Oharaeibacter diazotrophicus: one gene and its partner. The protein of the gene in region 1 interacts with the protein of each later gene in a pairwise test. Links are inferred from orthologs where the notes say so. Each region holds a gene or a part of one and is shown on either strand. Other genes may lie near its edges.

The links.
Region 2: the proteins of cysK (region 1) and cysE interact in binary tests that used the Escherichia coli proteins (3 or more experiments, as listed by UniProt). The link is inferred for Oharaeibacter diazotrophicus from one-to-one orthologs.

What each region holds. Positions count from the first base shown.
Region 1 is NZ_SNXY01000008.1:519,489-522,653, reverse strand. Bases 302-3,165 are described here. They hold cysK (cysteine synthase A), read right to left. Parts: upstream 2,285-3,165; coding sequence 1,319-2,284; downstream 302-1,318. Other genes in these bases: coaBC (bifunctional phosphopantothenoylcysteine decarboxylase/phosphopantothenate--cysteine ligase CoaBC), read right to left, coding at 2,903-3,165; dut (dUTP diphosphatase), read right to left, coding at 2,460-2,906; EDD54_RS14685 (NUDIX hydrolase), read left to right, coding at 777-1,253; dnaQ (DNA polymerase III subunit epsilon), read left to right, coding at 302-687. Outside these bases: more of dnaQ, read left to right, coding at 1-301.
Region 2 is NZ_SNXY01000006.1:1,518,176-1,521,478, forward strand. Bases 199-3,181 are described here. They hold cysE (serine O-acetyltransferase), read right to left. Parts: upstream 2,116-3,181; coding sequence 1,282-2,115; downstream 199-1,281. Other genes in these bases: EDD54_RS07160 (hypothetical protein), read left to right, coding at 199-854; EDD54_RS07165 (DUF3126 family protein), read right to left, coding at 931-1,143; EDD54_RS07175 (enoyl-CoA hydratase), read left to right, coding at 2,304-3,113. Outside these bases: more of EDD54_RS07160, read left to right, coding at 102-198.

The DNA of each region.
Region 1 (3,165 bases):
CTCGACCCCAAGACCGGCGACCGCCTCGTCGAGATCGGCGGCGTCGAACTGCACAATCAGTTCCCGACCGGCCGGAGCTTCCACGTCTACATCAACCCCGAGCGGTCGATGCCGCGCGAGGCCTTCGAGGTCCACGGCCTGTCCGAGGAGTTCCTCGCCGACAAGCCGCGCTTCGACGACGTCGCCGACGAGTTCCTCGCCTTCGTCGGCGACGCCCGGCTGGTGATCCACAACGCCCAGTTCGACATGGGCTTCATCAATTTCGAGCTGAAGCGCTCCGGCCGGACCACGATCGGCAACGAGCGCGTCCTCGACACCCTGGCGATGGCGCGGCGCAAACACCCGGGTTCGCCGGCCAGCCTCGACGCGCTGTGCTCGCGCTACGGCATCGACACCTCCAAGCGCGTCAAGCACGGCGCGCTGCTCGACGCCGAACTGCTCGCCGAGGTCTACATCGAGCTGAACGGCGGCCGGCAGGCCGACCTCGGTCTCGCCCCCGCCGGCATGGAGCCGACCCGCAGCGACGGCCGTCCGCGCGCCGTCGTCGGCCCGCGGCCGGTCCCCCTCCCCGCCCGGATCCAGCCCGAGGAGATCGCCGCCCACGCCGCCTTCGTGGCCGGGCTCGGCGACAAGGCGATCTGGCTGCGCTATCTCGACCAGCCGGTGCCGGACGAGACCGGCGGTTGAACACCGTCGGAATCCAACGTCTTTCGCATGGTTCGTGACGGCCGACCCGGCCTAGACTGGGGACGAATCAGCCTATGGAACGAGAGAGCGTGGCGAAGCCGTCCAAGACACCCGCCTTCCTTCAGGTCGCCGCCCTGCCCTGGCGGCGCGACGCCGACGGGACCGTCCGCGTCGTGCTGGTGACGTCGCGCGAACGCGGGCGCTGGATCCTGCCCAAGGGCTGGCCGATCAAGGGCCTGAAGGACTGCGAGGCCGCCGAGACGGAGGCGATGGAGGAGGCCGGCCTCGTCGGCCGCGTCACGACCGATCCGATCGGCCGCTTCCAGTACGACAAGAGCTTCCCGAAGCGCGTCGCCGCGGTGGCGGTCGACGTCTACGGTCTCGAGGTCGAACGTCAGCTCGACGACTGGCTGGAGAAGGGTCAGCGCGAGGTGCGCTGGCTCAAGCCCGACAAGGCGGCCAAGCTCGCCGCCGACACCGGTGTCGGCGCGCTGATCCTCGCCTTCGTGGCGACGCTCACCGAGACCTCGCGGCCGGCCCCGCAGCCGGCGGAGTCGCTCTCCTAGATGGCCTCCGGAAACGCCGAAGCGTTTCCGGAGCTGTCCGATCCGGGGGTGCGGATCGCGATAGATCAGGCGAGACCCTCGAACAGTGCGGTCGAAAGATAGCGCTCGGCGAAGGACGGGATGATCACGACGATTGTCTTGCCGGCGAACTCCGGCCGCTGCCCGACCTTGACGGCCGCCGCGACCGCCGCGCCGGACGAGATCCCGACCGGGATGCCCTCGAGGCGGGCGACCAGACGGGCGGTCTCGAGCGCCTCGTCCGAGGAGATCTGGACGACCTCGTCGTAGATGGCGGTGTTGAGCACGCCCGGCACGAAGCCGGCGCCGATGCCTTGGATCTTGTGCGGACCCGGATTGCCGCCGGACAGTACCGGGCTCTCGACCGGCTCGACCGCGACGATGCGCACGCCGGGCTTCCTCGCCTTCAGCACTTCGCCGACGCCGGTGATGGTGCCGCCGGTGCCGATGCCGGAGACGACGACGTCGACCTCGCCGGCGGTGTCGTTCCAGATCTCCTCGGCGGTGGTGCGCCGGTGGATCTCCGGGTTCGCCGGGTTCTGGAACTGCTGCGGGATGACCGCGCCGGGGATCGTCGACACCAGTTCCTCGGCCTTGGCGATCGCACCCTTCATGCCCTTGGCCGCTTCGGTCAGCTCCAGTTCGGCGCCGAGCAGCTTCAGCATCTTGCGCCGCTCGATCGACATCGATTCCGGCATCACCAGGATCAGCCGGTAGCCCTTGGCGGCGGCGACGAAGGCGAGTGCGATGCCGGTGTTGCCCGAGGTCGGCTCGATCAGCGTGGTCTCGCCGGGACGAATCTTGCCGGCGGCTTCGAGCGATTCGACCAGCGCCACGCCGATGCGGTCCTTCACCGAGGCGATCGGGTTGAAGAACTCGAGCTTGCCGACGAGGCGGGCGCCGACCTGCTTGTCGCGCGCCACCTTGTCGAGGCGGACCAGCGGGGTGTCGCCGATCGTCTCGGTGATCGAATCGTAGATCTTGCCGCGGCCGCGACGGGTCGTGTCGGTCATGGACGGTTCCTCCGGGCAGTTGTCGGTCCGGCCGCGCGAGCGGTCGGCGGAATGGCACGATCCTACCGCCCCCTGCCCCGGCTCGCCAGCCAAGCCGGCGGGCACGCTCGCCGATCGGCAGTGAACCATTCCGAAATCGCCCTGATTCGGAGAAAGAACTTGCGCTTGGGTCCGATCAGGACCGACCCGTTGATCCGAACCCGCCGGCGCCGCGATCGGTTTCGTCGAGATCCTCGACCACCACCGGCGCGGCGCGTGTCACCGGGGCCACGACCAGTTGCGCGATCCGGTCTCCGCGCGAGACCACGAAAGGCTCCTCGCCGTGGTTGACCAGGATGACCTGGACCTCGCCGCGATAGTCGGCGTCGATGGTCCCCGGGGCGTTCAGCACCGTGACGCCGTGACGGGCGGCGAGGCCCGAGCGGGGCCGGACCTGGGCCTCGTATCCCTCCGGCAGCGCGATCGCGAGTCCGGTCGGCACCAGCGCCCGGGCGCCGGGCGCGATGGTCGTCGGCGCCTCGACGGCGGCGACGAGGTCCATGCCGGCGGCGCCGGCGGTCTGGTAGGCCGGCAGCGGCAGGCCGGCGCCGTGGGGCAGGACGCGGACGGGCAGGCGGATCAACCGAGGTCTCCGAGGCGTGCGGCGATCAGGGCGACGAGCCGTTCGGCCACGGCATCCTTGTCCATGGTCGGCCAGTCCTCGACGCCGGCGGCCGAGAGGATGTGGACGGTGTTGCGCGTGCCGCCCATCACGCCGCCGGCGGGCGACACGTCGTTGGCGACGATCACGTCGGCGCCCTTGCGGGCGAGCTTGGCGGTGCCGTTGGCGATCACATCGTTCGTTTCGGCTGCGAAACCGATCACCAGACGCGGCCGCGCCA
Region 2 (3,303 bases), on another replicon or contig:
GGCCGCCGTGCCGGAGCCCGCGAATGCGGGGGTTCCGGGATCGGTCGCATGCCGCCCGCCCAAGGTCGGGACGGTCCGGCGTCTCATAGTGGGAGGGGTCGTTGGCTCGCTACGCCGCGTCCGTTGAGGACGACCTCGTGTTCCAGGCGGTGCGCCGCCCGGCCAAGCGCGCGAGCGCGACCGCCTGGGCGCTGCGCGTCGCCACCTCCTGCGTCATCGTCGCCGGCGGCCTCGTGCTCGCCGACATCGTGATCGGCTGGACCCGCACGGTCGCCGACATCGAGGGCCGCGTCACCGATCCGACGCCGATCGCCACCTTCGTCGGCGACCAGCGGCTGACGATCCCGGCCAACATGTTCCGCTTCGAGAACCAGCGCGTCGTCGGCCCGCAGGACCACGTCGAACTCGCGGTGTCCTGGCCGGCCTTCGCCGGCTTCACCGCCGAGAGCCGCGCCGCCTTCCTCGACGGCTCGGCCGACGCGCCCGTGGTGTTCCTCACCATCCGCAAGCGCGACACCGCCACCGACAGCGCCGGCCGCGTCGCCAACGTCTACCAGCACTTCTTCGAGAATACCGCCCTCGCCGCCCCCGACGGCCTCGTCGGACACCGCCTCGGCGAGGATTCCGGCCTCGCCGGCGAGGAGGTCTACTACGAGGCCGGCTCGACGCGGCCCTTCACCACCCACTGCCTCGCGCCCGACGGCAGCGGCTATCCCGCGCCCTGCCTCACCGAGATCCACGCCGGCTCCGACCTCTCGGTCCAGATCCGCTTCCGCAAGGGCCTGCTGCCGCACTGGCGCGGCATCGCCGAGGGCGTGCGCGGCCTCCTGCTCTCCTTCGGCGTAACGGCCTGATCCCCCGAAACGCGCGCGGGCGGCGGACCGTCCGATCCGCCGCCCGCCGCGATGGGGTCGATCCGCTCCGTGGGGATCAGTCCTCGAGGTCCATCCCCAGGATGGCCATCTGGAAGTTGTAGGACTTCTCGTCGTCCTCGTCGTCCTCGAAGACGACGCCGATGAACTCCTCGCCGACGTAGACCTCGGCCGAGTCGGTCTTGCGCGGGCGCGCCTTCACCGTGATCGTCGGCGATCCGAGGCTGCGCCGGAGATAGCGCTCGATCTTGTTGAGTTCGTCCTTGGTCACGGCCTTCCTCCGGGTTGGGTCGCGGTCTTCTGGCACGGACCGCGGCGCGATGGAACCCGCCATCGGCCGGCGCCCCGAGGAAGCGGTGGGAATCGCCCCGCCCTCTCCCGGCGGCTGCCGGGAGCGGCGGGGACGGCGTCAGATCGCCTGACCGGCGTCCGGGAAGGTCTGCCGCATCGAGCGCGCCGGATCGGCGCAGCCGGCCTCGCCGATCACCCGGGCCGGCACGCCCGCCACCGTGGTGCAGGGCGGCACCGGCTTCAGCACCACCGAGCCGGCGGCGACGCGCGAGCAGCGGCCGACCTCGATGTTCCCGAGGATCTTGGCGCCGGCGCCGATCAGCACGCCGTGGCGGATCTTCGGGTGGCGGTCGCCGGTCTCCTTGCCGGTGCCGCCGAGGGTGACGCCCTGCAGGATCGAGACGTCGTCCTCCACCACAGCGGTCTCGCCGATGACGATGCCGGTGGCGTGGTCGAAGAACAGGCCACGGCCGAGCCGGGCGGCCGGGTTGATGTCGGTCTGGAACACCTCCGACGACCGGCTCTGCAGGTACATCGCGAAGTCCTTGCGGCCCTTGGCGAGCAGCCAGTGCGCCAACCGGTGGGTCTGGATCGCGTGGAAGCCCTTGAAGTAGAGCACCGGCTCCAGCATGCGGTCGCAGGCGGGGTCACGGTCGAACACCGCGGCGATGTCGCTGCGGAACGCCTCGCCGATGGCGGGATCGTCGGCCAGCGCCTCGGAATAGGCGCGGCGGATCGCCGTCGACGGCACCGCCTCGTTGCCGAGCCGGTCGGCGACGCGCTGCACCACCGCCTCCTCGAGGCGCGGCTGGTCGATCACGGTGGCGTGCAGGAAGCCGCCGAAGGCCGGCTCGCGCTCGATCGCCTGACGCGCCTCCTCGCAGATGCGCTGCCACACCGGGTCGACGGTTTCGAGCGCACGCGTGGGAGCGGCCTTCACGGGGAGGGTCATGGGGGTGCCGGGTCCTCGAGGTCGGGTGCGGGTCTCGCGCCCGCGGTGGGGCGCCCCGCCGCCCCCGCCTCCGACGAAGGGAGCGTGGCCGGCCGGGCATCCAGGGGCTAAGGATAGAGCCCCGCGGCACGCCTGAAAAGCGCTCCGGGGAATGACGTTTCCGAGATCGCCTCCAGGAGGGTGAACAGATGCGCAAGACGCGCGCCGCGACGGCCCCCGAAGGTCGGATCACCGTCGACGTGATCGGCGGTCTCGGCCGCATCGGCATCGACAACCCGGGCCGCCACAACGCGCTCTCGCTGGCCATGTGGCAGGCGATCCCGGAAGCCGTCGCCACGCTGGAGGCCGCCGAGGACGTCCGCGTCGTCGTGCTGACGGGCTCGGAGGGCGGCGCCTTTGCCTCCGGCGCCGACATCACCGAATTCGACGTGGTGCGCGCCGACGCCGCCACCTCGGCCAGCTACGAGGCCGCCAACGCCGCCGCCTTCGCCGCCCTGCGCCGGGCCGAGAAGCCGACGGTCGCCGTGATCCGCCGCTTCTGCATGGGCGGCGGCGTCGGGCTCGCCGCCGCCTGCGACATCCGCATCGCCGCCGACGACGCCGTCTTCGCCATTCCCGCCGCCCGGCTCGGCCTCGCCTACCCGCCCGAGGCGGTCGCCGACATCGTCGCGCTGATCGGCCCCTCGCGCGCCAAGGACCTGTTCTACACCGCCAAGCGCATCGACGCCGCCACCGCGCTCCGGATCGGCCTCGTCGACGAACTCGTCCGCGACGACGAACTCGAGGCCGCCGCCGTCGCCTACGTTGCCCGCGTGTCGGCGCTGGCGCCGATGACCCAGCGCGCCGTCAAGGCCGCCATCGACGCCGCCGTCGGCAGCGCGGCCGGCGACTGGGGCCGCGCCCGCGAACTCGCCGAGCTCTGCTTCGAGAGCCAGGACTACGCCGAGGGCCGTGCCGCCTTCCGCGAGAAGCGCGAGCCGGTCTTCACCGGCCGCTGACCCCCGCTGCGCCCCGCGCGGACGACCTGCCCGATTTTCGCGCTTGCCCGCATCGGCCGGCTCTGATTCCTTGTCGGCCGCGCCGACGTGCCTGCCGCGCCGGCGTTGCCGTTCCAGCGGAAGGGCAACCACCTCGCGCAAGGATTCAAGCGCGCGAAGGGCTTCTCGCACGATCTGCGATATGCCCTAC